3 regions of the Carboxydocella sp. JDF658 genome follow, and region 3 is predicted to be linked to each of the others. Evidence: predicted binding sites of a transcription regulator. Region 3 holds the regulator's gene; each other region holds the start of a gene.
The links. The regulator HrcA, encoded in region 3, represses chaperone genes, less so after heat shock. The targets are predictions, from matches to a motif close to TGTTAGCACTCNNNNNNNNNGAGTGCTAACA.
Positions count from the first base shown of each region.

Region 1 (7,136 bases), on a different contig from region 3:
GGTCATTAAATGGTATATGGTAAACTTCCGGCAGTAAAGGCATACAGGGCTCCCGGTAGATATCCCGCCCGGTTACACTTAAGGCCCCCAGGGTCTTACCATGAAATCCATTTTGCATCGCCACAATCTTCTTTCTACCTGTTGCCAGCCGGGCTATTTTCAAAGCTCCCTCAATAGCTTCAGCCCCGGAATTACAAAAGAAGACTTTGTTCAGGACCGGCGGAAGAGTGGCACAGATTTTTTCTGCCAATAAAGCTGCTGGTTCGTGACAGAACATTTTGCTTCCCAGCGGCAAACGCTCCATCTGTTCTTTAACAGCTGCTATTACCCTGGGATGACAGTGACCAAGAGAAAAAACTCCATATCCGCCGAGAAAATCCAGAAAGGCCCGGTTATCCTCGGTAAAAATCCAACAGCCCCTGGCTGCCTTTTCTACCAGATCCAAACCTAGCAAGCGCTGTAAGCGGGTTAAGGATGGATTCAAATGTTTTTCATAAAGCTCAATAACTCTGGACATAAAAAATACCCCCCTGTCTCTGTTAACAGCTATATGAGACAGGGGAGTGATAAATTCCTAATCTATATGCCATTTGCGAATTTCACATTTTACATCATAATAGGGAATCCCGCCCCCTAAATCAGGAGCGAAAGCGGGGGTAAGCCAGTTTACTCCTCCCCCATCCTTGAGCCACCAGCCTTCGGGCAAAAGGGCTATACCGGTCGGAACCCTTTCCGTCAGGGAAACCCTGGCTACCAGTTGACCATAACCGGTCTCAATAATAACCTGATCGTAATTGCGCACATACCGTTTTTGGGCTTCAGCAGGATTAATCTCTACCAGTGGCAGAGATGCCTCCTGAGCATCCTCTCTCTCCCGAAAGAACTGGGAGTGTAACTGCCCTTTGGGATGGGGAGTAAGCAGGACCAGTGGAAATTCCTCCGGATCCTGATAATACCGGGGAGATTGCCATTCTTCGTTAATCAGATTCATCTTGCCATTTGCGGTAGCGAATTTCCGCTCCGCCCAGGCTACCTGCGGCATAACCGGACATATACAGGCACCTTCGGAAATCAATTTATCCCAGGTAATTCCATAAGGCCGGAGTGGCTCCAGTAACCAGTGAATCCACTCCATTGCTGTTCTTTCACCAAAAACAGAGAGTTTGTTCAGCCGACGGGCCAGTTCTGTCCAGATTTCCACCTCATCTTTTACAGTATCAGGAGGTGAGATAAGAGCCGGCACTGCGCCGATATAATCCCCCCAGGAAGTGGCGATCACATCAGGCGTTTCTAGAAATCCGGCTACCGGTAAAACCAGGTCAGCTTGCTCTGCTGTATCGGTTAATTGCAAATCCATTACTACTTTAAAAGGAACCTGCCGCCAGGCCCTCAGCACTTCACTGGTATTGGGCAGCTGGCAAACCGGATTGGTCCTGGCTACTGATATAACCTGAATAGGGGGCTGAGCAGATAATATCTCCTGGGCCAGGGTAGGGAAGGAAAACTCCCGCACTTCTGCAAAGATATTTTCCCCTTTAATGTCATTCAGCAACCCCTGCCAGTACTGATGGGCATAATTAGCCCCTCCACCACTGATACCGATATTGCCAGACAAACCACAGAGAGCATCAATATAGCGAACCGTCTGACCGCCATTGGCATAACGCTGTAAACCATAACCAAAAAATGTGGCTACCGGTCGGCCTCTACCATAAATACGAGCCAGTTCCCGCACCAGCTCCGCCGGTACCCCTGTTACTTCCTGGGTACGCTCTGGTGTCCAGTTGACTGCTACCTTTGCCAGTCCTTCAAACCCATTAACGCGTTGAGCCACAAATTCAGCATCATACCAGCCTTCAGACAGTAAAACATGGAGTGCCCCTAATGCCAGAGCGCCATCGGTTCCAGGCCTGGGTTGAAGTAATAGGTCAGCCAGATCGGCAGTTAAAGTTTTGACAGGATTAATAACAACAATCCTGGCTCCACCTTGCTGAGCCTCTTTTAAAATCGGAATCAGGTGAATGTTGGTAAAAGCCGGGTCCCGACCCCAGAGCACAATATGTCTACTCTGGCAGCAATCCAGCCAGGGGTGGGAATAAAGGGCTCCAAAATCCTCCTTCTGGGCCTGATAACCACTGCCCCAGCACATACTACCAGTGGGTACAGTATAACCTCCTAAGGCCCGAAAAAATCTGTGTTCCAGATTTTTCAGGCGCCCATTGTGGCCATAATCATTTATATGCAACAAAGAAGTAGGCCCATAATCGGATTGAGCCTGCTCGATTTTTTCTGCCCAGAGGGCAAGAGCGGACTCCCAGTCGATTTTCTTGAAACCTTTTTTTGATTTTATTAATGGGTACAAAAGGCGGTCCGGGCTAAAATGCCTTTTAATAGCCTTTTGCCCTTTGCTACAGATAAATCCCCTGGTAATAGGATGAGCCGGATCCCCTTTAAAATTATTGATTTTGCCATCAATTATCTCCACCAGTATCCCGCAACTGTCAAAACAGTTGAGCGGACAGGTAGTACGATACCATGCCATCTTAATCCTCCTAAGGCCGTCGCTGCTGACGCAGCAGTTCTTCCTGTTGACTCACAAAATAGTCCATCAGTATGCGATAAATTTTTTCTGCCACTTCCGGGGAAAACTGCTGTAAGCTGGCCTGTAACTTGACCCGTTCCAGCACCCGCTGCTCCCGGCGCAAGTCACGAATTTTTCGATTGTGCCCTTTTATCAGACCAATCTCCCGGGCCAGTTTCAATCTGCGCCCAAGCAACTCAATGATAGCTTCATCCACTTTATCAATTTCTCTGCGCAATTCCTCCAGACGGCGCTCATTCATCTTCTCCACCCCCTGGAGCAGCCGGATAGCAGCCAAGCATTTTCACCCAGGCTGCTCGACCCATTAATTCTATTAGCCCCTGGGAAACCGGGCCTGGTTCCAGACTACAGCCTTCAATATCCACCAGAAAAATATATTCCCCCAGTTTGCGCTTGGCCGGCCGGGACTCAATTTTGCACAAATTCAAACCCTGCCTGGCCAACGGCTCAAGAGCTCGATATAATGCCCCTGGTTCATGCGGGGTCCCGAAAGCTATGGAAGTTTTCCACTTTTCCCCCGGCTGAGGTCTTAAACTCTGACTTCCTTTTCCCAGCACCAGGAAGCGGGTAGCGTTATTCTTATTATCCTGGAGATCTTCCGCCAGTGCTTCCAGACCATAGGCAGCCCCTGCTACCGGCGCCGCAATAGCTGCCAGACTTTCTTCTGATTTTGCCACTTTCGCACAGGCTTCACTGGTACTGGTAGTTAGCACCTTAATCGCCTGGGGAAGGCGGCGATTAAGCCAGCCCTGACATTGGGCCAGGGCCTGATGATGAGAAAGTACAGCGGAAATTTGGTCTAGTCTGGTGCCAGGCTTACCCCAGAGCCAGTGCCGGACAGCCAGAACTTCTTCATCCTGGATTTGCACCCCATCCTGCCATAAAAGAAAATCCAGGGTAGTAGATAAAGAACCTTCCTGGGAATTTTCCACCGGTACAATCGCCAGTTCCACCTGATCCTGTACCAGAGCTTTCATTACCCGGGCAAGGTCTGGAAAATAAAAGAATTGAAAATTCAGATGCCGGCGCCTGGCGTATTGTTCGGCAGCCATTTGTGAAAATGTACCTTCTGGACCTAGAACCCCTACTCGCATTTTTTCTCCTCCTAACCTACCGTCCTGCCAACCTGCAGACTGAATAATGATAAGAAAAAGCTTCTCACCAAAAGTGGCGAGAAGCTATTTAATTAGTATATATTTTATCAACAGTTTTTTTCAGCTGTCAAGCTAATTACATCATATCATCCATGCCGCCAGGCATTGCCGGGGTATCCTTTTTCTCCGGCTTTTCCGCAACTACAGCTTCAGTGGTCAGCAACAGAGCGGAAATGGAAGCAGCATTTTGTAACGCGCTTCTGGTAACCTTTGCCGGGTCAACAATACCCGCCGCAATCATATCCATGTATTCCAGGGTAGCAGCGTTGAAGCCGATACCAACTTCGCTGGCCTTGACTTTTTCTACAACTACAGAACCTTCTACCCCGGCATTATTGGCAATCTGACGGAGCGGTTCCTCCAGAGCCCGCTTGATGATTTGAACTCCGGTGTATTCATCCCCTTCTGCCTGAACAGCATCCAGGGCCGGAATGATATTGATGAAGCAGGTACCGCCACCAGGAACGATCCCTTCTTCCACAGCGGCCCGGGTAGCATTGAGAGCATCTTCAATACGCAGTTTCTTCTCCTTCATTTCGGTTTCAGTAGCAGCACCGACTTTGATAACTGCTACGCCGCCAGCCAGTTTGGCCAGACGCTCTTGCAGCTTTTCCTTATCATATTCGGAAGTAGCCTCTTCATACTGCTTCTTAATCTGGGCAATCCGGCCTTTGATTGCATCAGCAGAGCCAGCACCATCAACAATGATGGTTTCTTCCTTCTTGACCCGTACCTGACGAGCCCGGCCCAGCATATCCAGGGTAACGCTATCCAGCTTGCGGCCCAGCTCTTCAGAAATCACCTGGCCACCAGTCAGGATAGCAATATCTTCCAGCATGGCCTTGCGCCGATCGCCAAAAGCAGGAGCCTTAACAGCTACACAGTTGAGAACACCGCGCAGCTTGTTGACCACAATCGTAGCCAGGGCTTCCCCTTCCATATCCTCAGCCACAATCAACAGCGGTTTGCCGGTACGGATAACAGCTTCCAGCACAGGCAAAATATCCTTAATCGCAGAAATCTTCTTATCGGTAATCAGGATATAGGGATCTTCCAGCACGGCTTCCATTTTCTCTGTGTCGGTTACCATGTAGGCAGAGATGTAACCTCTGTCAAAGTTCATCCCTTCGACAACTTCCAGAGAAGTGCCCATGCTCTTGGATTCTTCAACGGTAATAACTCCGTCTTTACCTACTTTTTCCATAGCATCAGCGATGAGGCGACCAATTTCTTCATCAGCAGAAGAAATGGTTGCTACTTGAGCGATGGCTTCCTTGCCTTCAATGGGCTTAGCCAGTTTCTTGATTTCTGCAACAGCGGCATCAACAGCTTTTTCAATTCCCCGCTTCAACAGGATAGGGTTAGCGCCAGCAGCAACGTTTTTCATCCCTTCCCGGATAATGGCTTGAGCCAATACGGTAGCAGTGGTAGTACCGTCGCCAGCTACATCATTGGTTTTGCTGGCTACTTCTTTTACCAGCTGGGCCCCCATGTTTTCAAAGGGATCCTTCAATTCGATTTCCTTGGCAATGGTTACGCCATCGTTAGTGATCAAGGGAGAACCAAATTTCCGTTCCAGCACCACATTACGGCCGCGTGGACCGAGAGTGACTTTTACAGCATCAGCCAGGGTGTTCACGCCTCTTTCCAGAGCCTTTCTGGCATCAGAATTGAAAACGATCATTTTTGCTGCCATCTGATTATCCCCTCCTCGTAAATATTAGAGAATAGCCAGAATATCTCTTTCATTGACAATCAAGTATTCTTCGCCATCAACTTTGACTTCAGTACCAGCGTATTTGGAGAAGATTACCTTGTCCCCAACTTTAACCTCCAGTTCTACTCGCTGGCCGTTATCCAAAATCCGACCACTGCCAACAGCCACCACTTCTCCCTGTTGCGGCTTCTCTTTAGCGGTGTCCGGCAACACAATCCCGCTTTCTGTTCTTTGTTCTTGTTCAATCAGTTTCAGAACAACCCGATCACCTAAGGGTTTCAGCATATATGTTACCCCTCCTTATGTATTATTTTTGTTAGCACTCATCAACATCGAGTGCTAACACACAGCTATATTATAGCACTACAGGAAAAAAATAATGCAAGATTGGAAATTTTTCATTATCCGTTTTTGTTTTTCAATATATTAAAATATCTCGCTCAATCTATTATTTTCTATAAATTACAGACCAATTCTAATGCTGACAAAAAATAAAGCCCGGTAACAATTTACCGGGTTAGGTTTCACTATACTGGTCGGAGCGACTGGACTTGAACCAGCGACCTCCACCACCCCAAGATGGCGCTCTACCAAACTGAGCTACGCCCCGACTGACAAACCCTATTTTACTCAAGGAATAATTCGCTGTCAATCTTATTTCTTTAAAAATTTTCTTTTCTTATTTTGTCCCACTCATTTATTAGAATTTGTACCAAATTTTGATATACCTGAGCCAGGCCAAAATTTAATTTTTTACCGGCTTTTTTGGCTCTGGTCAAAAAACGGTCTTGCCATTTTTCGATTTCCCTTTCCCACTCCTGCCATTCTATTTCCAGTTGCTGAAAGTAATCATCATGATCAGAGCTTTTTCTGCTCTCCACTTGCTGCTGGGTCTTTAAAATTCTTCTGGTTAATTTATAAATATCTTCAAAAACCTCTTTTAGCTCTAGTACTCTGCTATAGTCTCCTGCCGCCCGATTCAATTCACCCTGGAGGCCATGATTGAGTTTTTCGGGAATTATCTTTAGCTGTTGTAAGGCCCTTTCCAGCTTCTCCAGCCTTTCCTGTTGATAGCTGTGATATTTTCGCTTTAATTCAGTATACTGAGCTGTTTCGTTTTTGAGAAAAGTTAGCAGATCCTCCGCCCTGATTCTAACTTCTTGCCCCGGCAAAACCATTGCAGGCAAGCGGCCACTGGCGATTAATTTTTCCACCTTTTCCCGATCAGTTTTTAAAACCTGGGCCACTTCCTGAACTGTTAATACCTTCAGCGGAGCCTGCTCTTGCATTGTCTATCCCCGCTTTCCCAGTACTCTCCTGTATACTTCCATGGTTTCCAGCGCAGTTTTATTCCAGCTGAATTCCCCTGCTCGCATTAATCCTTTCCTACCCAGCTCCTGGCGAAGATCTGCATCTGTTAACAATTTATACATTTTTTCTGCCAGTTCCATGGAATCAAAGGGATTAAACAACCATGCTCCTTCTCCCACTACTTCAGGAATTGAGGATGTATTAGCAGCAATAGTTGGAGTTCCGCAGGCCATTGCTTCTAGGGGTGGGAGACCAAAACCTTCATAGAATGAAGGATAGACAAACAGATTAGCCGCTGCATAAAGATAAGGTAAATCCTCTACCGGGGCAAATCCCGTCCAAATAACATCCT
Region 1 is NZ_BDLR01000090.1:628-7,763, forward strand. Features, by position in the region: partial or broken gene JDF658_RS11275 (aspartate aminotransferase family protein) at 1-517, opposite strand, end outside; gene JDF658_RS11280 (molybdopterin-dependent oxidoreductase) at 575-2,542, opposite strand; gene JDF658_RS11285 (chorismate mutase) at 2,553-2,843, opposite strand; gene pheA (prephenate dehydratase) at 2,836-3,696, opposite strand; gene groL (chaperonin GroEL) at 3,833-5,452, opposite strand; gene groES (co-chaperone GroES) at 5,477-5,758, opposite strand; tRNA gene JDF658_RS11305 (tRNA-Pro) at 6,007-6,083, opposite strand; gene JDF658_RS11310 (helix-turn-helix domain-containing protein) at 6,136-6,762, opposite strand; partial or broken gene JDF658_RS14860 (glycosyltransferase family 1 protein) at 6,766-7,136, opposite strand, start outside.
Region 1: the regulator HrcA is predicted to act here: its motif matches at 5,788-5,818, upstream of groES (co-chaperone GroES).

Region 2 (15,243 bases), on a different contig from region 3:
ATTATGGTTTTTGTCTTTGCTTACTTTGGCATTGGCCGGGTTTGGGCTGCTACCAAGAAGGACTAAAGTAGCGAGAGCGATTGGAGCCATGGTAAAAAAGACTTTCCGTTTGTTCATAAAGAACCCCTCCTTAATTTAAAATCTTATCCCGAGCAAGCAGTTAAATTAAGGAGCTCGCCCGGCAGCTGGCTGGCATGGCTTTGCAGCATTAGCCCCTATAGCTTTGTGTCGCCGCCTTTCGACGGTTTTACTCTTTTCGGTTATCATATTATACGTTTTCAAAAAGTATTTTAGGGGGGATTTCTGGGAATTAAAAAAATTTTCCCCAGGCGAGAGAGTGCCATTTTGGAGAAATGTTATGCCCCTTGTTTAAAAATGAACAATTGTGCTACACTAAAAGAAATCTCATAAAGCAGGAGGTTAAATCATTGAAAGTAGCGGCAGCAGTGGCAAAAACCTATGATTATATTGAAGTGGAAGCGGGAGTCCAGGAGGTTCTAAACCAGTTTGGTGGCATGGAAACTTTGATTAAGCCGGGGGAGAGGGTGCTCATCAAACCCAATATGCTGGAAGGACTGCCTCCGGAGCGAGCAGTAACCACCCATCCGGAAGTAGTAAGAGCGGTAATTCGTCAGGTAAAGAGGGCCGGCGGCATACCTTTAGTCGGAGATAGTCCTGGAATTGGCAGTGGCATGAAGGCGGCGGAAAAAAACGGCATAGCCGGGGTATGCCGGGAAGAAGGAGCGGAATTGCTGGCATTTGCCGAATCAGCGGAGTATTCCTTTCCTGAGGGAAAAGTAATCCGCAAGTTCCATTTGACCGGTGAACTGCAACAGGTGGATAAAGTTATCTCTCTGGCCAAAATGAAGACCCATTCCTTTATGGGCATCACCGGGGCCGTCAAGAATTTGTTTGGCTGCATAGTGGGTCCAGGCAAAGCTCAGTTTCACCTGCGCCTGAAGCGACGGGACGATTTTGCTGCTATGCTGGTTGACCTGGCCCTGCTGGTTAAGCCGGTTTTTTTCCTGGTAGACGGAATTGTTGGGATGGAAGGCAATGGCCCCCGTAATGGTTCGCCTATTCAAGCGGGAGTGATTTTGGGCGGCACTAATGGCTTTGCTGTTGACCTGGTCATGGGTCAGATGATGGGTTTCAACAGTGAGGAATTGCCGGTATCACGGCTGGCCCTGGCCCGGGGGCTGGTACCGGGGTTGAAGAGGATTGAAGTGGTAGGCAGTGGCCGGGAGTTACGCTGGAATTTTCAGCCCCCCTATAACCTGGAGTCTCTGGATGGGCGGGTCCCGCCTTTTCTGGTCCGCTTTTTCCAGAACCAGTTCACCTATCGGCCGGTTATGAATGAAAAGTGTACCGGTTGCAGCCGTTGTGCCCAGCATTGTCCACCGCAAGCCATAAAGATCGAAAATGGGAAAGCGATGGTAGACTATGAGCAATGTATTCGCTGCTATTGTTGCCAGGAACTCTGTCCCTTTGATGCTGTTATTCTGGAACAGGGATTATTGCTCAAACTGTTCGGTCGGAAAAAGTAACCATATGCCAGTGGCAGGCATATACTAAGACAAGAAGCTTAATCAGAGCAGAAGGGATTATTGGGTCAGCTACAGCTAGCGGTATTTATGGCCTGGCTAAAGCGGCTATCAAAGAACAAACAACCCCGTGAGTACCAGGGCTCACGGGGTTTATTTTATGATCTGCACACGCTTTTGTTTACGCAGCACCAGGCGCCAGTAGATGCCTTCCCAGCCGGTGAGGGAGTGGTCATTAACAATTTGTTTGGACATTAACTCAAAAGGGCTGCGCGCTACCAGTTGTTCTACTTCTGCTTCGGTAAGGCAGCAAAGCTCGGGCAGGCCACAGCCGGGGATATCGGTCCAGAGGGCGGTAAAAACGGCAATTCCACCGGGTTTAAGCACTCTCCAGGCCTCATCTAATACCTGCTGCCGGTTTTCCTCGATGCTTTCTGTAAAAACATGAAGGAGCCCAAAGCTGTAAATGGCATCAAAGGAGAATTCCCGGAAGGGCAGATTAAGGGCATCAGCCACCAGGCACTCGAACTCTGCTTTTAAAGCCAGCCTACCGATAGCTTCAGCATCAATGTCTACAGCTACCACTTGCAGGCCTTGTTCAAAAAAATACAAGCTATCCCGCCCATTGCCACAGCCCAGGTCCAGAACTGGGCCTTTGGTAGCATGGAAAAGGGGAAGAACCCAGCGGGCAGTCTGGCTGGGTGGAGTATTTTGCGCTTTTTCACTGGCAAGCAGAGTATGAAAATCAAAGGCCATGGGCTGGTTGCCTCCTGTAATTAGACATATCCTTATACAATTTACCAGTTTTATGCTAGATAATCAACAGGAAATTTCACGAAAAAACAAAATATGTGTCTGTATTTTATGCAGGGCAAAAAACTTGCATTTTTGCCTAAAATCAGGTATTATAAGGAATGTGTTAGCACTCTATTTAATTGAGTGCTAATAGTACATAAAGAGGAGGTTTCTCAGTGATGATTAAGCCGCTTGGAGACAGAATTGTCATTAAGCCCTTGGCATCGGAAGAAGTAACTGCCAGTGGGATTGTGTTACCCGATACAGCCAAGGAAAAGCCCCAGGAAGGGGAAGTAGTAGCTGTCGGCAATGGCCGTCTGCTGGAAAATGGTGAGCGGATAGCCCCGGAAGTCAAAGTAGGTGACCGGGTGATCTACTCCAAATATGCCGGTACTGAAGTGAAATATGAAGGCGAGGAATATCTCATCCTGAATGAACGGGATATCCTGGCTGTAATCGAATAATAAGGGGGTTTAGCAAGTGGCGAAGCAGATTATTTTCGGTGAAGAAGCCCGGCGGGCTCTGGAACGGGGGGTAAATACCCTGGCTGAAGCTGTGCGGGTAACTCTGGGCCCCAAAGGCCGCAATGTGGTTCTGGAGAAAAAGTTCGGTTCCCCGCTGATTACCAATGACGGGGTTTCCATCGCCCGGGAAATCGAACTGCCCGATCCCTTTGAAAACATGGGTGCCCAGCTGGTCAAGGAAGTAGCGACCAAAACCAATGATGTAGCCGGTGATGGTACCACTACTGCGACTGTGCTGGCCCAGGCCATTATCCGCGAAGGTTTGAAAAACGTGGCTGCTGGTGCCAATCCCATGATCCTGAAAAAAGGGATTGAGAAGGCTGTAGCCGTTGCTGTTGAGGAAATCAAGAAAATGGCCCGTCCGGTAGAGAGCAAGGATGCTATCGCTCAGGTTGCTTCCATCTCTGCTGCTGATCCGGAAATCGGCAACCTGATCGCTGAAGCCATGGAAAAAGTGGGTAAGGACGGGGTAATCACCGTTGAGGAATCCAAAGGTATCGGTACCACCCTGGATGTTGTGGAAGGGATGAATTTTGACAGGGGTTATATCTCCCCCTATATGGTAACTGATGCCGAGCGCATGGAAGCGGTGCTGAATGATCCCTTTATTCTGATCACTGATAAGAAAATCAGCTCCATTCAGGAAATTCTACCTGTTCTAGAACAAGTAGTGAAAACCGGTAAGCCTTTGTTGATCATCGCTGAAGATGTGGAAGGGGAAGCCCTGGCTACCCTGGTGGTTAACAAACTGCGGGGCACCTTCAACTGCGTAGCCGTCAAGGCTCCTGGTTTCGGCGACCGCCGCAAGGCTATGCTGGAAGATATCGCTATTTTGACCGGTGGCCAGGTTATCTCCGAAGAACTGGGCCGCAAGCTGGATGCAGCTAACCTGTCCATGCTGGGTCGGGCCCGTCAGGTCAAGGTAACCAAGGAAGAAACCGTGATTGTGGATGGGGCTGGCTCTGCTGAAGAAATTCAGAAGCGGGTGGCCCAGATCCGCAAACAGTGGGAAGATGCCACTTCCGAATATGACAAGGAAAAACTGCAGGAACGGCTGGCCAAACTAGCTGGTGGGGTAGCGGTAATCCAGGTTGGTGCTGCTACTGAAACCGAAATGAAAGAAAAGAAACTGCGCATCGAAGATGCTCTCAATGCTACCCGGGCTGCTGTGGAAGAAGGAATCGTCGCCGGTGGCGGTACCGCTCTGGTGGATGTAATTCCGGCTCTGACTGCCATTGAGGCTGAAGGCGATGAAGCTACCGGTGTGGCTATCGTCCGCAAGGCCCTGGAAGAGCCTCTGCGTCAGATTGCCAATAACGCCGGTCTGGAAGGCTCCGTAATAGTTGAAAAAGTCAAGAGCATTGATCCTGGTATTGGCTTCAATGCTTTGACCGGTGAATATGTAGATATGATCAGTGCCGGTATCGTGGACCCGGCCAAAGTTACCCGTTCTGCTCTGCAGAATGCTGCTTCCATCGCTGCTATGTTGCTCACCACTGAGTGCCTGGTAGCCGATGAGCCCAAAAAAGAAGAACCGGCCATGCCCGGTGGCGGCATGCCTCCCATGATGTAAGCCAAAAGAAGGCAGGGATAATTCCTGCCTTCTTTTTATGTGTCATCGTCGAGAAAGTTTTTGGCGAACTCAGCCTGGTCCAGCAATACCAGGGTCTGATATTCATTGACCAGCAGTTTAAGCAATTTTAAAAGCTTATCAATAATTTCTCCCGTTTTCACTGTACGCTCTACGGCTTCATCGATTTCGCTGCGATGGGAGAAGGCGTTGGCACTGAGCTGATTGGCGGCACTGGCCATAGATGAATAGGCGGAGGCAAGGGTACCGAGAAAGCTGATGGTTTCCGAGAGCCGCTGTTTGACATACTGTAGAGCAGTTTCGGTTTCCGGGGGAAGCAGATTGCGAAATTGCTGCTCTTCCTGGCTCATGCCGCCATTCCTCCTTTCACCCTCATTTTATGCATGGATGGGAAGAAAAAGAAATATATCTTATAGTAATGGAAGGAGGGATTGGTGTGGAATGTAGCAGATGGGAAGGTCAACTGCGGGAGGTGATGGTGCAGGCAGTCTGTGCCCGCGGTGAGAAAAATCATATTCTGGAGTTTCAGCTCAAGCCCCTGCATCCAGCCAGCAAAGTCCTGGGCTGCTGGGCGGCAGATCATAACTTTTCCGGTTCTATAATTGGCGATACTGTGATTATAAATGGTGATCTGGAGCTGACCGTCTGGTATGCCTATGAGCAAAACCAGAAAACGGAGCTGCTGAGGGAGAGGCTCAACTATCTCTGTGAGATCGAACTGGAGAATCTTACTGGTCGGCTGGAACAGGGGGAAGAATTGCATTTAACTGAGGAAAAAGAACCCCAGGTCAGCTCTTATTATCTGGAGGGAGAAGAGATCAAGGGTGCGGTGGAGATTGGTTTTACCGCTGAAATCATGGGATTGACCAAATTGCGGGTATTAGCTTATCCTGCCGAAGAAGATTAAGAAAAAAGAAGGAAAAAGAAAAAAACTGTCGAAAATACAATTAAGAGAAAGAGAGAAAGTGCAAGTTGTTACGAGGAGGGAATATGATGGACTGGCGCCGGATCGCGCTGGCTGTAACCGTTGGGTTGGGGCTTGTCCTTTTTTTATTTGGTTGTAGTGGGGACAAGCCAAAAAAGGTAACTGAACGACAACCGGCGGCTGTCAGCCAGGAACAATTGAGAGCTTTTGTTACCACTCTCTCCGGGGTAATAAACAAGGAAGCAGAAGGGTATCAGAAGCTGATTGACAGTATCAAGGCCCTGGGATATGGGAAAACAACACCGGCCCAAACCAAACAGGAAGCCGAAAAACTTCTGGCTTTGAACCAGCAGTTGAGGCAGGAACTGGATGGCCTGCAAACCACTACCCGGGAAATGGAGGAAGCGGAAGGCAATATCGCTACCTGTATTTATTTGCGCAATCAGGTAGTAGAGAAATTTGTTCAGCGCCTGGCCAAATCTCCTGCGCCCAAAACCAGTGAACTAAATGGGGTTTTAAAAGAGTTACGGGAGTCAGAAAGTTTTGCTGAAGCTGCCTCCGGCAAGCTGGCTGTTTTGAAGCAACAGGTAGGCATGGAATAAGGGTTTGCGAAAACCGGCTCAAGCTGGTTTTTTTTTCTTTCTTCATAGGCATAGACTTTTTTCACCGAATTAGGTTATATTTAAGGCAGGGAGGAATGAAAAATGGCCAAAAATACTCGCAAACAAACCTTATTATCTTTTGCCAAGTTATTTGGGGCTGCGTTACTGGGAGCTATCGGACTGGATCAGGTCAAAGAAGGGCTGGTATTACTGGCAGCGGTGCCGGGGACATCCTGGCCGGAAGCTCTGGTGCGTCTGGGCCTGGGCTCGGCAGCATTGCTGTTTGGGCTTTATGTGATATTGCGTTTTGTTTACCACTATGACAAGGCACGGGGACGGGTCAAAAACAAAATCAAGTTTCTGGAGTAGATGAGAATGGATAAAAAGTTTAAGATCACTATCTATTCCAAAGAAAATTGTTGCCTATGTGACAAGGCTAAAGCCATTATCGACAGGGTGAAGCGTTACTGGGAACTGGAAGTGGAAGAAGTGGACATCACCATGGATCCGCAGCTGTTTGAGCTGTATAAGGAGAAAATTCCGGTAGTGGCCATTGATGGTGAACCGATATTTTTTGGTAAAATCAGCGAACTCTGGCTCAAGCGGGAACTGGCGAGGAGAGGAGAGTGAGAGCTTTGGAATTGAAACTGGACGAGCTGGCCGGTCTTTGTGAAGGGCTGGACTTGCCTGCCTACTGGGTGGACCGTTATGGTTTTATCCAGTGGGCTACATCTGCTGCCCTGCAGCGTTTAGGCTGGCCGCAAGGGCTCTGGCAGGGACGGCGGATCAGTGAAATGATGCCCCAGAGCCGGATTTTTGAGGTCCTGGCCGGAGGACAGTCTCTGCGCTGTCGGGAGCTGACCTATATCGGAGAAACAATCCAGATCTCCTATCAACCCTGCTGGCGGGAAGGAGAATTGCTGGGAGTCTGGGCGGTGATCGAACAACAGGAAAAAAGCTGTCTGGAACTGGAAGAAGAAGAAATAGGCGCTTCCCGACTCTTAATTCAAATGTACGAAACGCTGCTGGGTGACCTTCTATTAGGGCTGGCGGTAGTGGACAGCAATGGGGTCATCATTACCGTCAACCAGTACTGGGAAAAACTGTTCGGTGTCAATCTGGCTGAAATCCAGGGTATGCCTCTTAAAACCCTTTTTCCCGAAAGTCACATGGGTCAGGTCCTGGCTACCGGTCAGCCCCGGATCGGGGAAACCTGGACCAGGGATGATGAAGTCTATTTCCTCTCTGAATTGCCTTTACGTTGCGGTGAATTGATTATTGGCGGCCTGGTCAAACTGGTGCCGGTGGAAAATGTCGAAACCCGGGATCTGGTGGCTCGCTATCAATTGCTGGAACGGAAGCTGCTTTTTTACCAGAGTGAGCTTTCAGCTTTAAAGCATGAGGAAGACCCCTTTGTGGCCATTATTGGCGAAAATCCGCATATGGTGAAAGTTAAGAATATGGCTCGCAAAGTGGCTCGCGGTGATGCTACGGTTCTGATTCTGGGAGAAAGCGGTACCGGAAAAGAGGTTTTCGCCCAGGCTATACATCGGGCCAGTCCCAGGGCTGATCAGCCTTTTATCAGTATCAACTGTGCTGCGATTCCGGAAAATCTGCTGGAAGCTGAGTTGTTTGGTTATGAGGAAGGGGCTTTTACCGGGGCGGTAAAAGGCGGTAAGGCCGGCAAGTTTGAACTGGCTCATGGCGGAACCCTCTTTCTCGATGAAATCGGGGATATGCCGCTGGCCATGCAGGCCAAAATCCTGCGAGCCCTGCAGGAGCGCCAGATTGTCCGCGTAGGCGGACACAAGCCCATTCCTGTGGACGTTCGGCTGATAGCCGCTACCAATCGGGATCTGGTAGCCATGATGCAGGCCGGGGAATTTCGCAGCGACCTTTATTATCGCTTGTCAGTAATTACTTTACAGTTGCCGCCACTGCGGGAGCGGCGGGATGATATTCCGGCCCTGGTTAAGATGTTGATTGAGAAGTTTAACAAAAAGTATCTGACTTCAGTAGAGGGTTATGACAAGGAACTGGAACGATTTTTGCTAAGTTATAGTTGGCCGGGGAATGTGCGACAGCTGGAGAATGTGCTGGAATATGCTTTTAATATGCTGGAACCAGGGCAGAAACTGCTTACTTTGCAGGATTTGCCGGAACAGGTTACCGGGGGTGGACCGCTGGGAGAAAATGACCTGCGCCTGGAAACAGTAGTAGCGCGGGCGGAGAAAAAGGCGATTCTGCAGGCACTGCAGGCAACCAGAGGCAATCGGATGGAAGCGGCCCGGCTACTGGGGATCCAGCGTTCAGCCTTTTATCAGAAGTTGAAGAAATATGGCTTGTCCGGCAAGGAGGAGGACCATGATTAAGCGATTGATGGATGCGGCCAGACAATTGCATAAAAGTACCGGTACCGTGCCGCCACCGTCAGCGCTGGAAGATATGATGCTGGATTTGACCCGGCGGGCTTTGCATCTGGCGCGCGGTAAAGTCGAGCGCTGGGTATCCACCACCTGCGGGTATTGCTCTACAGGCTGTGGTCTCTTGCTGGGACTGGAAGGGGATACCCCGGTGGCGATCCGTGGTGATGAGGCCTGTGCAACCAACCGGGGCCAGCTCTGCATAAAAGGAGCCTATCAGTGGCGAACTCTCCGGCATCCGGAACGGGCTACCACGCCAATGGTCCGCAAAAACGGACAACTGGTGCCGGTTTCCTGGGAGGAAGCTTTGCAGGTTGTTGCCGACAAAATACGGGAAGCCATAGCGGAACAAGGGCCGGAAGGAGTAGGTATTTATGGTTCCGGTCAGCTGACTCTGGAGGAGAATTATGCCCTGACCAAACTGGCACGGGGGGTACTGAAAACACCTAATTTTGATTCCAATACCCGACTCTGTATGAGCGGGACAGTACAGGGGTTGATCAAAGTTTTTGGTGCTGATGGGCCACCGGGTTGTTATGAAGATCTGGACCTGGCGGATTGTTTGTTGATTTTCGGTTGTAATCCGGCGGAGATGCATCCACAGCTGTGGCGGCGTATGCTCAAGAACAAACTGGAACGAGGAGCCCGCTTGATAGTAGTTGATCCGCGCCGCACCATACCAGCACGAGTAGCAGATTTACATTTGCAGCTACGGCCAGGTACTAACATCTATTTGCTAAACGCTATTTTGCATGTACTGTTCCGGGATAATTTAATTAACCGGGAAGAAGTAGCCCGGCTGGCGGTCGGTCTGGAACGGGTAGAAGAAATCGTGAAAAAATATTCTCCAGCAGAAGTGGCTCCCCTTTGCGGGGTGGCGGCAGTGGATATTGAGCAGGTGGCTCGCTGGATTGCTGAAGCCAAGGCAGCTACCACTGTTTTTGTCCAGGGGGTTACTCAAAGTGCTGCCGGGGTGGAGGCTGTTTCCACCATTTGTACTCTTCATTTGCTGACCGGACATATTGGACGCCCGGGAGCGGCGCCTTTTTCCCTGACGGGGCAGGCGGCGGCCATGAGTGCCCGGGAGGTGGGAGCCAGTGGTTTCCTGCCTGGTTACCGCAACTGGCAGAATCCCCGGCATCGCCAGGAAGTGGCTGTTTACTGGGGGATTAAGCCGGAAGAATTACCCGCAGGTACCAATGATATTGGTATCATGCTGGACATGATAGCCGAGGGCAAACTGAAGGTACTGTGGAATATTGCCACTAACCCGGTGGTTTCCCTGCCTGAGCAGGCAAGGGTTCGGCCTTTGCTGGAAAAAGTATTTCTCATCGTGCAGGATATCTTTTATCCAGTAGAAACCGCGCAGTATGCTGATGTTTTCCTGCCAGCTGCTCAGTGGGGCGAGAAAACCGGTACTTATACCAACTCGGAACGGCGGGTGAACCTGGCGGAACGGGCGGTGAATCCGCCGGGAATGGCCAAAACGGATCTGGAAATCATTCAGCTGGTAGCAAAACGACTGGGAGCTGAAGAGGCTTTTGCCTGGCCGGATCCGGAAGCGGTTTTTGAGGAGTGGAAAGGACTGTCCCGCGGTCGGCCCTGTGATATGAGTGGTATTACCTATGGCTTGATCCGCCAGGAGCGGGGAGTACAATGGCCTTATCCGGCCGGGGGTGTTAGCCAGCAGCGGCTCTATACTGATGGACATTTCTGGACTGATCCGGAACAGAGCCAGAGTTACGGTGATTTTAATCAGGCTGCGGGAAAGGCCTGGCTTTTTGCTACGGATATACCAGGGGAAATTTTGCGTCCAACTGAGGAATATCCTTTCTATCTAAATACCGGCCGGATTATGGAACATTACCATAGCCGGACCAAAACCAAACGCATTCCCGAGATTCAGCAATTAGCGCCAGAACCCTTTCTGGAAATCAATCCGCTGAACGCTCAGACCCTGGGGATCAAGGAAGGAGAAAAGGTACGGATTGTTTCTCCCTGGGGGACGGCCGTTGCCCGGGCACGCTTGTGTGATACCGTTGCTCCCGGCCAGGTTTTTCTGCCCTTTCACTTCGGAGATGCCGATTACCAGCAACCAACTGCGGGCAACAACCTGATCGGCAATGTAGTTAACCCTCTCAGCCGTCAGCCATTGTTCAAACTGGGAATCTGTCGCCTGGAAAAGTGTCCTGATTAACGGACACTTTTCCGCATTTTTGGACACTTTTTATGCAAGAGGCGGTAGCCAGGTTACAACCGGTAAGTGGCATAAAATTTGCTAACTCAATATTTGCCTGGATTAATTCTATAACATAAAGTGAAGAGAAAAACTTTCTCAAAGCGAAGGAGGGAAAAAGGATGTTCCAACAACAAGGCAAAGGGATTTTGCTGGGAGCCGTGCTGATGCTGGCTTTAGTAGTTTTGTTTACCGGCGGCATGGCTTATACTGACAGCGGTGCGTTTTGCAGTAGTTGTCATGTTATGGCAGAAGCCCATAAATCCTGGCAAAACTCGTCTCACCGGGAGCTCAAATGTAATGAGTGCCACGCCCCCCATAACCTGGCGGCAAAAATCCCCTTTAAGGCAAAAAGTGGCCTCAGAGACGTCTGGGCGGTAACTTTAGGGGATGTACCTGCCCAGATTAAAGTGACACCGGAATCGAAAGCAGTTATCCAGGCTAACTGTGTTGAATGCCATCGCACTACGGTGAGCCGGACCCACGTGGAAAAACTTTCCGGCCAGGATTGTACCTTCTGTCACCGGGGTCTGCCCCACGGCAGAACGCAAAAATAGCAGAGGAGGGATACATATGTGGCAAAAGGCGAAAAAATGGTTATTAATCGGTATGTCCATTACCAGCATTTTTGCTCTGGCTGCCTGTGGTTCTAATACCAGCAGTCAGCAGGGTGGGGTTGGCTTAAGTGAGGAAGAAGCTGTAGATTCATCTTTGTGGAAGGATAAATATCCCCTGCAGTATGCCAGCTATCTGAAAAACAAAGAGGGCGGGATGACAGAATTTGGTGGATCTGATAAGGTTCCCAAGGCGGATACAGAGCCGGAAATCAAGAAGCTGTTCGCTGGCTATGGCTTTTCCAAGGATTATAATGAAGACCGGGGTCATGTTTATGCCGTTGAAGATGTAACTTCCACCAAGCGCTTAAAACCGAATACCCCGGCAACCTGTATGACCTGTAAATCCACCCAGGTGCCCCTTTTCTACAAAAAACTGGGAGAAGATGGGTTTTATAATACCTTGTTCAGCGATATTGCAAAACAGACTAAACACCCCATTGGCTGTTCTGATTGCCATGATCCCAAAACCAATGAACTGAGAGTTACCCGTCCTGCTTTCATCGAAGCGATGAAAAGAAGAGGTATTGATGTCACCAAGGCAACCCGCCAGGAAATGCGCAGCTACGTTTGTGGTCAATGTCACGTGGAATATTATTTTGATAAAGGCAAAGTTTTAACTTTCCCCTGGGATAATGGGTTTGGTGTAGATGATATTGAAAAATATTATGAAGCCAAAGGCTTTAAAGACTGGGAACATCCTGATTCCAAGGCACCCATGCTGAAGGCACAGCACCCTGAATTTGAATGGTGGATTACCGGTACCCATGGTACTGCTGGGGTAGCCTGTGCTGACTGCCATATGCCCTACATGCGGGATGCTTCCGGGGAAAAATATTCTTCCCACTGGTGGACCAGTCCCCTGAAAACTCTGGAACAGTCTTGTACCAAGTGCCATACCCAGGGCACAGACTGGCTGAAACAGAAAGTACATGATATCCAGTCCCGGACCTGGGAATTGCAAACTATTGCTTCCAAAGAAATTGCCAAGGCTCATGACCAGATCAAACTGGCTCTGGCTACTCCCGGGGCAGATCAGAATCTGATTGCCCAGGCTCAGCGCAAGGTAGTGCAGGCCCAGTGGCGCTGGGACTGGATTGCAGCGGAAAACTCCCGCGGTTTCCACAACCCCGATATGGCTCTTAACACTTTAGGTAAAGCTATCCTGATGGCCAAAGAAACCCAGGAACTGGCTCAGCAGGCGATGGCCAAAGGTCAAAAGGCACAACCAGTTAAACCGGCCCAATAAAGAAGAGTTCCCGGCAGTTAATGCCGGGAACTTTTTTGCATTGGTATGATTTTTGCATATAAAAAAGATTGAAAAGGAGGTGGCGGGAACAGGATGGAGAGAAAACGGCAACTGGCCCATTTACTTGGGGGCGGCATAGCCATGTTTGTTCTCCTTTTTTGACCAAAAACCAGGGTTTTTCACTGGCAGCCCCCTCGTTTGGTGCCTCGGCTATGCTGATTTTTGCCCTGGGAAAGGGTCAGCCGGCTGAAGGGAAAAATGCTTTCTGGGGACAAGTCCTGTCTGCCTTGGCCGGAGTGACAACAGCCAAAATCCTGGGCACTACCTGGTATGCAGTAGCGATAGCGGTTTTTCTGGCTTTTCTGGTGATGCTGGTCACCGACACCTTTCACCCTCCTGGGGGTGCTACTGCCTTCCTGGCCTGTGATACAGGCCAGGGCTGGTGGTTTGTGCTCCTGCCCGTAGCCAGCGGAATAGGTATCATGCTGCTTATCCGTTATATATTCTACCGGCTCACTGAATTAATTCCTGAATCCCGGGTTGAGGTGGAGGAAGGATAACAGGTGTCCTGAAAGATGGACAGTTTTCTTTCTGATTGCACAGTAGTGGAGCAAGCAAGGTTAGCTCATTTTCCTGAAAGGTGGTTTTTCTTAGTCCAATGGAAGTCAAATTTCTCACACAAATTGGTACTGGGAGTTCTGCTACTCAGGTTAGAGAGGTTTTATTAGCTGCTGTGAAAGCGATTGTGCAGGCAGTGGGAGAGCGGGACCGTTATACCAGACATCATTCTCAGAATGTGGCTGAATATGCCAAAATTATTGCCCGTGAGCTGGATTTGCCGTCGGAATAGGTGGGAGAGTATCTATCTTGCTGCCTTGTTTCACGATATAGGTAAAATTGGGGTTCCCGACCAGGTTTTAAATAAACCAGGCAAATTAGAGGAAAACGAACTGGTACTGATTAGAGAACATCCATTGATTGCTGGACGCATTCTGGAAAGTTTCGGCGAGTTCAGGGATATTCTCCCTGCCATTACGCAACATCATGAACACTGGGATGGGAGCGGTTATCCTTTTGGTTTAATTGGGGAAGCTATTGATTTGGGTGCCAGGATAATCGCTGTTGCTGATGCTTTTGATGCCATGACCAGTGATCGAATCTATCGTCCGGGAATGCCTCAGGCCCAGGCTATTGACATTTTGAGTAAAGGGGCAGGTCAGCAGTGGGACCCCCGGGTGGTGAACGCTTTTATTAACTGGTGGGAAAAAACCTATAATCCCCGGGGTCGGCACGACTGGCAAATGAAACATATACAGACTATTTATCAAAACTTTTTAAAGGATACGACTGGTGGAAAAGTATTACTCCTTGACGAAAAAGAGATCGAGCAATTTCTCAAACCTCTGCAGTGTTTTGCGGAGCTGCCCATCGAAAATGGTTTGCATTTAAGCTGGTCAAGGCAGTTATTCAGTGACTGGCTGGGGGAGCTGGGACTGGACCAGGTATATCAACAGACCTATCAACTGGTCTTCTCTGAGCTGGTTAGCAATATGCTCAAACACGCTGAGAAAGGGACAATCCAGTGGGGCCGAAATAGTGCCGGGGAAATTGTACTCATTGCCAATGACCAGGGCCAGGGTTTTGTGCTGGAAAAATTGCCGCAGAGCATCATGGTCAGCGGTTTTTCCACCAAAAAGTCCCTGGGCTGGGGACTTCCTTTTATACTGGAGCACTGCCGACAACTGGTGATTGCGAAAACGAAAAGCGGTACCTTTATTGCAATCAAACTTGGTTGTGAACAGATTGCAGGCATGGGCTAGACTATTTAGGTGTCCATTTTGGTGGACTGAGTTCCATTAATAAGCACAATTTTAATATGCAAAGCCGTGCTAAACCGCCTCGGGCTGGTTGGCACGGCTTTTGCTTTGTTGTTGGCCGCAAGCAACAGCGTTTACATACCTTTGTGAAGGGAGGGAACAAAGTGGAAAAAATGTGGCGTACTGCAACAAATCTGATGGTTTTTCTCACCTTACTGGCAGTTGCCACCATTGGCCTGATGGGCAAATACTGGCTAATCGGTGATAGCCGCGGAGTTTTCATCTATGGTGGCATCTTTTTTATGATTTCCGGTATTGCTCTCTATGTCTGGAAAAGTACAGTATTTCCCAATGAGGAGGTAGAATGGCGTGACTAAACAACAGGACATGTCCAGGCGCAAGTTTTTAACCCTCCTGGGGGGTATACCGCTGGCTGGTATTGTAATATCATCCACCTCAGTCTTTACCCAGTATCTGTATCCCCCTGAATCCCTGCGGACTCCACCCAAGCCAATGGAGGTGGCAGCTGAAGGGGAGTTAAAGGTAGGGGAGTTGAAGGAATTTGAATACAATGATGCTCCGGCGGTACTGGTGCAGGTGAAAGAAGGGGAATACAAGGCCTTTTATCGCAAATGCACTCACCTGGGCTGTGTAGTGATTTTTAACCAGGAGCAAAAAGTTTTTGATTGCCCCTGCCATGGCGGCAAATTTGATTTGAACGGCAATGTGTTGGCCGGGCCACCGCCGGCTCCCCTGACCCAGCTGGCAGTTAAAGTCGATGGTGGCAAGATTATCGTCAGTGAGAGGAGTGCGTAACCGATGAAAGCCTGGTTGATCGAACGTTTTGGCACCGGCTGGCTGGAAACCTGGAAGGAGATCAAGGAACATCCGGTTCCGCCTCATGCCTTGAATCCCATCTATTG
Region 2 is NZ_BDLR01000008.1:18,654-33,896, forward strand. Features, by position in the region: gene JDF658_RS02185 (hypothetical protein) at 1-117, opposite strand, end outside; cyclic di-GMP riboswitch class I at 178-262, opposite strand; gene JDF658_RS02190 (DUF362 domain-containing protein) at 429-1,547, shown strand; gene JDF658_RS02195 (class I SAM-dependent methyltransferase) at 1,698-2,300, opposite strand; gene groES (co-chaperone GroES) at 2,519-2,803, shown strand; gene groL (chaperonin GroEL) at 2,820-4,436, shown strand; gene JDF658_RS02210 (hypothetical protein) at 4,472-4,804, opposite strand; gene cotE (outer spore coat protein CotE) at 4,891-5,361, shown strand; gene JDF658_RS02220 (hypothetical protein) at 5,448-5,981, shown strand; gene JDF658_RS02225 (DUF2627 family protein) at 6,084-6,350, shown strand; gene JDF658_RS02230 (glutaredoxin family protein) at 6,357-6,611, shown strand; gene JDF658_RS02235 (sigma 54-interacting transcriptional regulator) at 6,608-8,353, shown strand; gene JDF658_RS02240 (molybdopterin oxidoreductase family protein) at 8,346-10,601, shown strand; gene JDF658_RS02245 (NapC/NirT family cytochrome c) at 10,763-11,197, shown strand; gene JDF658_RS02250 (ammonia-forming cytochrome c nitrite reductase subunit c552) at 11,214-12,503, shown strand; gene JDF658_RS02255 (HPP family protein) at 12,662-13,063, shown strand; gene JDF658_RS02260 (hypothetical protein) at 13,162-13,353, shown strand; gene JDF658_RS02265 (HD domain-containing phosphohydrolase) at 13,310-14,323, shown strand; gene JDF658_RS02270 (hypothetical protein) at 14,485-14,697, shown strand; gene JDF658_RS02275 (ubiquinol-cytochrome c reductase iron-sulfur subunit) at 14,690-15,136, shown strand; gene JDF658_RS02280 (cytochrome b N-terminal domain-containing protein) at 15,140-15,243, shown strand, end outside.
Region 2: the regulator HrcA is predicted to act here: its motif matches at 2,462-2,492, upstream of groES (co-chaperone GroES).

Region 3 (7,175 bases):
CATCACCACATCATTGTGCTCACGGCGAAAAATCTTATGGGGTTTAACCCGTACAATCAAATAGAGATCTCCCGGCGGCCCACCTCTGAGGCCGGCTTCCCCTTCCCCCGCCTTGCGCACCCGGGTGCCGCTATCCACCCCGGCAGGAATGTTGACGGTAATTTTGCGCAATTTCCTTACCCTGCCTTTGCCATGACAGTGTTGACAGGGCTGCTCAATAATTTTACCCTGTCCAGCACAGGTTTGGCAAGGGCGGCTCTGGATAAAGCGGCCAAAAGGCGTATTTTGCACAATCTGCTGCTGTCCCGTACCATTACAGGTGGGACAGGTACGCTGCCCGGTGCCCGGCTTCGCCCCGGTACCATGGCAGATTTCACAGGTTTCGGTGCGGGGAATTTCGATGGTTTTGGTGGTGCCAAAAGCCGCCTCCTCAAAAGTCAGCTCAATTTCCGCACTCAGGTCAGAACCCCGCTGCGGGCCCTGGCGCTTACGGCTACCACCGCCAAAAAACATATCGAAAATATCGCCGAAGATTTCCTCGGCCCCAAAACCACCGAAGCCGCCCTGGAAATCACCAAAGCCCCCCTGGCCGCCAAAGCCCTGGGCCCCGGCATGGCCAAACTGGTCATAGGCAGCCCGCTTTTGGGGGTCAGACAGCACCTCGTAGGCTTCATTGATTTCCTTGAATTTTTCCTCGGCGCTTTTATCTCCAGGGTTGAGGTCCGGGTGATACTTTTTGCTCAATTTGCGGTACGCCTTCTTGATTTCCTCTTCGGTGGCGTTACGGCCAACCCCTAACACCTCATAGTAATCCCGTTTGCTCATCAGCTACCACCTCAAACTTTTTGCGGCAATTAGGAAAAGGGGGAGTCTCCTCCCCCGCCAGTTTACACATCTACCACATTGGGATCCTGACCGTCTTTACTGTCATTCTGAGGCGGCTGCTGCTGGGCCTGCTGCTGGTACATGGCCGCCGTCAGGTCATAGAGGGGTGCGGTCAGGGCTTCGGTCTTGGCCTTGATCTCATCAATATTATTGCCAGCCAGGGCAGTTTTCAGTTCTTCTACCGCCTTTTTCACTGCTTCCACCTTGGCCGGATCCGCCTTATCCCCGAAATCCTTGATGGTTTTTTCCGCCTGATAAACCATGGAATCGGCATTATTGCGGATTTCTACCTCTTCCTTGCGCTTGCGGTCTTCTTCCGCATGGGCTTCTGCTTCCTTGACCATACGCTGGATTTCTTCCTCACTCAAACCGGAAGAGGACTGGATGGTAATGCTCTGGGCCCGCCCGGTAGCCTTGTCTTTGGCGGAAACATGCACAATCCCGTTAGCATCAATGTCAAAAGTAACCTCAATTTGCGGTACACCCCGCGGTGCCGGCGGAATGCCATCCAGGATGAACCGGCCCAGGGTCTTGTTGTAAGCTGCCATTTCCCGCTCACCCTGCAGGACATGGATCTCCACCTGGGTCTGGTTATCCGCCGCAGTGGAGAAAATCTGGCTCTTGGAAGTAGGAATAGTGGTGTTGCGCGGAATAATCCGGGTAAACACCCCACCCAGGGTTTCAATCCCCAGGGAGAGGGGCGTAACATCCAGCAAGACTACATCCTTGACTTCCCCGGACAACACTGCCCCCTGGATGGCAGCACCAATTGCTACGCATTCATCGGGGTTAATACCCTTGTGAGGTTCTTTGCCCAGGAAACGGCGAATAGCTTCCTGAACGGCCGGAATCCGGGTAGAACCGCCTACCAGCAAGACCTTGTCGATATCCTTGGGCTCCAGACCCGCATCTTTCAGAGCCTGCCGGGTGGGACCCATAGTGGCTTCCACCAGATCAGCGGTCATCTCTTCAAACCTGGCCCGGGTCAGGGTCATTTCCAGGTGTTTGGGCCCGTTCTGGTCCGCAGTGATAAAGGGCAAGCTGATAGTGGTCACCGTGGTGCTGGACAGTTCTTTTTTAGCTTTTTCTGCTGCTTCTTTCAATCGCTGCATAGCCATTTTGTCCTGGGACAGATCGATGCCGTTTTCTTTTTTGAATTCGGCCACCAGCCAGTCGATGATGCGCTGGTCGAAATCATCACCACCCAGGCGGTTATTACCGGCAGTAGCCTTGACTTCAAAGACCCCATCCCCCAGTTCCAGGATGGAGACATCGAAGGTACCACCACCCAGGTCATAAACCAGAATGGTCTGGTCTTCTTCCTTATCCAGACCATAGGCCAGGGCCGCAGCGGTAGGCTCATTGATGATCCGCATTACTTCCAGACCGGCAATGCGCCCGGCATCCTTGGTAGCCTGGCGCTGGCTGTCAGTGAAGTATGCCGGTACAGTGATTACCGCTTTGGTTACCGGTTCGCCCAGATAGGCTTCCGCATCAGCTTTCAATTTCTGCAGAATCATAGCACTGATTTCCTGGGGAGTATATTGCTTGCCATCGATGTTTACTTTATAATCTGTGCCCATGTGGCGCTTGATGGAAATCACCGTCCGTTCCGGGTTGGTTACCGCCTGGCGCTTGGCTACCTCGCCCACCAGCCGTTCCCCGGTTTTGGAAAAGCCCACTACAGAAGGAGTGGTTCTGCCCCCTTCCGCATTGGGAATAACCGTCACTTCGCCACCTTCCATTACTGCTACACAGGAGTTGGTTGTACCCAGGTCGATGCCGATAATCTTGCTCATAGCTGTCCTTCACCCTCCTAAAGATTATATGTTGCTCAGTTTCTGACGGCCACTGTGACCATGGCCGGGCGAATTACCTTATCCTTGAGATAATATCCTTTTTGATACACATCCACAATGGTGTTTTCCGGCTGTTCTTCAGTTGGGACCTGCATAACAGCCTGATGCAGGTGAGGATCAAATTCCTGGCCCTGGCATTCCATCGGAGTCAGCCCTGCTCTGGTCAGGACTTCCATCAACTGGCGGTAAATCATTTCCACCCCTTGCCGTAACTGGCCTTCTTCTCCGGTAGCCGCCAGAGCCCGTTCAAAATTGTCAATAACCGGCAAGAGGGCTGTAATCAGGCCTTCTGCCTCATATTTCAACAGTTCTTCCCGTTCCTGCCGGGCCCGCCGTCGGAAGTTTTCCAGATCAGCCAGGGCCCGCAAGCGGGCATTCTTTTCCTCGGCCAGCTGCTGTTCCAGTTGATTTATTCGCTGTTGCAGCTGTTCCAGCTGACCGGGTTCCTGCGTCTGTTCCTGAGCAGCTCCGGCCCCGGCCGGTTCCTGTTCATTGGCTTCCATTTTTTTATCCTCTTCCATCTGGGTCATGTCTCCCTATTCCTCCATTTCTGGCTCCAGCTTGCTGCTTTTCTCCTCTTTTTTCCGGATGATGGTATCAATCCGCAGAATAGCTTCAGCGACTTCCCCGGCAGCGCGCAAAGCATGCAGTTTCACCAGGGCCGGATCAACCACGCCTAGTTCCCACATATCCACTACCTGACCGCTGTCACAATCTATGGCCAGGGCGTTATTGCCTTTTTCCGCCTGAGCAGCTACCACATCCCCCAGTTTCTCCAGAGAATTGAAGCCGGCATTTTCCACGATTTGGGCCAGGGGCCGTTTGAGGGCAGCCACCACGCAATCAATACCATAGGCAGCCATACCCCGGGTGTTTTCCCGCAGTTTTTCCACCTGGCGAGCAGCAGCCAGCTCAAGGGAACCGCCTCCGGCCACTACCCCGCCACAAACAGCAGCCTGAACGGAGGAAGCGGCATCCTTGGCAATCCGCTCCCGTTCACCGACTACTTCTTCAGTGGCGGCTCCCACCAGCACGGTAGCCATAGGTTTACCAGCACCACCGAGAATCCGCACATGTTCCAGGCGCTCATCAGCCAGCACCCATTTGGCCTGGCCCAGATAGCGAACCAGTTCTTCCGGGGAGCGCTTGAGACCGGTGCGTTTAATGGGTCGGGCTCCTGTATGTTCCGCTGCCTTGCGCAGTTCCTTGTTGGAAACCCGCTGTAACACCATCACTCCGGCGTCAGTCAGAGTTTCTTCCGCCCAGGCCTCTACCCCGCGGTCAACGATAACCAGTCCTACACCCAGATCCACGATTTTGCGCACATTATCCTTGAATTCCTGCTGTAATTCCATATAGCGATTGAAACCGGCCTCAGTAGCCAGGGCCTCATCTTCCAGCTCCTCCGGTTCCAGGGCATCATCAATGATCAGGACTTTTACATCCCGCAGGTCCCGGGGCATCTCGTCATTCATAGGTTCCTTGTTGATGATCACCCCGGAAAAGACCTGGTTATCGGCCCCTTCCTCGGCCACAATCGTATCTGCCAGCTTAAAGCCCGGTTCCTTCAATTTCTTGATTCCCACCAGGCGGGCTGCATCCACTACCAGGCGGGCAATATCCTCGTTTTCCCGTCCGGCTATGTAGGCAATGCGATAGAGCAGGGGATCCTTGAGGCTGCGTACAGGGCGGGCCTGTTGCTCGATAAACTCCAGGGCTCCCCTGACTCCTATCCGGATGCCCTCGATCACCCTGGTGACCGGCACCCCCCGTACTACCTGGTTAACCCCTTCTGCAACCAGGGCCCCGGCCATCACAGTGGCAGTGGTAGTACCATCACCGATTTCCGCCTGCTGGGCTTTTGCCACATTGATCAGCAATCGGGCGGCCGGATGATTGGCTTCCATCAGCGTTAAAATGGTGACGCCGTCATTGGTGATGACCACGTCACCGAATTTATCCACCAGCATGGTATCCAGACCTTTAGGACCCAGAGTGCCTTCCACAGCAGCGGCAATGGCCCTGATGGCATTGGCATTGGTCATCAGAGCTGCCAGTTTCTCATCCACCTCGGTGGCCTGGACAGCTTGCTGTTTTAAGCTCATTGCCTTACCTCCTTCAGCCGCTCTAGGTGCGGCGGTAAAAATCGGTCAGCATCTGGGAGAGGTTTTCGGTAATATATTCCACCAGGGCCATCACCCGGGCATACTCCATCCGGGTGGGGCCCAGTACCCCGATGGCTCCCACCACCTGACCATCGACCGTATAGGTAGCAGTGATCATGGAACAATCCCGCATCACCTGAATGGGGTTCTCTGCCCCGATTCGCACCAGCAAGCCTTCATCCTCGGGCTGAACCAGGTGGCGCAGCTGTTCCTCCTGTTCCAGCAGGGACAACAGAGTCTTGATTTTCTCGATATTGCGAAATTCCGGCTGGTTAAGAATATTGAGGATCCCGGCCAGATAGACCTTTTCCTCCCCGCTCAGAAGCTCCTCCTGGCTGAGTAAATCCAGTACCAGTTCCGCCACCGCCCGTTGCCGGGCCAGTTCAGAATAAATCTCCTGCAACAGGGTGCGGCGAATATCGGCTATGGTTTTGCCATGGAGCTTGGCATTCAATACCTGGCTAATCTGCCATAAATCCTCGGCAGACAAATTTTCCGGAATCTCGATGAGCCGGTTCTGTACCAGACCGGAAAGGCTGACCATGACCAGCAAGGCCTTGCCTGGTTCTACCGGTACCAGTTGCACATGCTTAATCCCCGTTTTGCCCAGCTGTGGTCCCAGCACTATTGTGGTATAATTGGTCATCTGGGACAGCAGCTGGCCAGTCCGCTGAATCACCTGGGCCACTTCCATCCGTCTGGTTTCAAACCCCTGGCGGATGTATTCCCGGTCTTCATCAGCCAGGCGGTATTTCTCCATCAAAAAGTCCACATAATAGCGATAGCCCAGGTCTGAGGGAATCCGCCCCGCTGAAGTATGAGGCTGTTCGATATAGCCCATTTCTTCCAGGTCGGCCATTTCATTGCGTATAGTAGCCGGGCTCACCCCCAGCTCATACTTTTTGGCAATGGTTCGGGAGCCTACCGGTTCAGCGGTAGCAATATAGTCCTGAATAATCGCCAGTAAAATGCGCTTTTTCCGCTCATCCAATTGCATCCCTCATCACCTTCCGCCAGGCCCGTTGTTAGCACTCTCACCAGACGAGTGCTAAAGGCCACTACTTAAAAAATACCACCTGGGGCAGGGAATGTCAAGGTACTAGATAAACTCTGCCATCACTTCATTGGCAATATACCAGGCCTGCCGCGTGAGTTTAAGCCTGTTTCCCGAAACCTGGACCAGACCCCGCTGCTTCAGAGAAGCTATAACTGTTGACCATTCTGCCTCAATTTCCGGGGTCAGAACCACTCCTTCGGCCAGGCGCAGGCCGAGAATAACCTGTTCAGCCAGGATTTCTTTCTCGCTCAGCCTTTCCACCAGCTGCCCGCTCCAGCCCCGAGCCCGAACTTCTGCTTCCCACTCCTCCAGGCTGGCGGGATTGGCCCAGCGTACATTCCCCCAGCAGGAATGGGCTGCCGGCCCCAGTCCCAGATAAGGCTGGCGGCGCCAGTATTTGAGATTATGCCGGCATTCGAATCCTGGCCGGGCGAAGTTACTCAGTTCATAATTCAGGTAACCTGCTGTCTCCAGTTTTTCCCTGGCCCACCAGTACATTTCCGCCCATTCCTCTTCTTCCGGCAGGGTTATCCTGCCCTCCCTTTCCCAGCGGTCAAAGGGGGTATTTTCTTCCACTTTCAGGGCATAAAGGGAGAGATGGGGCACTTCCAGCGCCAGGGCAGCTGCTACTGTTTCCTGCCAGTCCGCCAGGGATTGTCCCGGCAATCCGTACATCAGGTCGAGATTGAGGTTGGTTAAGCCAGCCCGGCGAACTGCCTGCACCGTGTTCTGGACTTCCTGCCAGGTATGGCAGCGGCCTAAAACCCGTAACAGTCGCTCCTGGGCCGCCTGAGCACCCAGACTCACCCGGTTGATGCCTGCTGCTGCCATTAGCGGCCAGATATCTCTATTCGCCCCGGGGTTTGTCTCCATAGTTATTTCAACGGTATTGATGATATGAAAATTCCCGGCAATAGCCTGCAGAATTTTTTTTATGCCCTCTGGACCCAGCAGCCCCGGAGTACCGCCCCCCAGGAAAATGGTATCCACTTCTCGTTCCGGCACCTGCCGGACAGCCGCTTCCGTTTCCTGGCAAACAAGGTCAAGATAGCGCTCCCTTTCTTCCCCGCTGGCCGGCCGGGAATAAAAATCACAATAATGGCATTTTCGCAAACAAAAGGGAACATGAACATAGACCCCCAGCATATTTTTCCCCCTTTCGGGCAAACTGTAGGCGAAGGAGGTTGAGACCATGAAAGTCAAGGTAGA
Region 3 is NZ_BDLR01000039.1:18,693-25,867, reverse strand. Features, by position in the region: gene dnaJ (molecular chaperone DnaJ) at 1-825, opposite strand, end outside; gene dnaK (molecular chaperone DnaK) at 888-2,684, opposite strand; gene grpE (nucleotide exchange factor GrpE) at 2,720-3,274, opposite strand; gene JDF658_RS07660 (TCP-1/cpn60 chaperonin family protein) at 3,281-4,849, opposite strand; gene hrcA (heat-inducible transcriptional repressor HrcA) at 4,872-5,906, opposite strand; gene hemW (radical SAM family heme chaperone HemW) at 6,009-7,112, opposite strand; gene JDF658_RS07645 (ferredoxin) at 7,159-7,175, shown strand, end outside.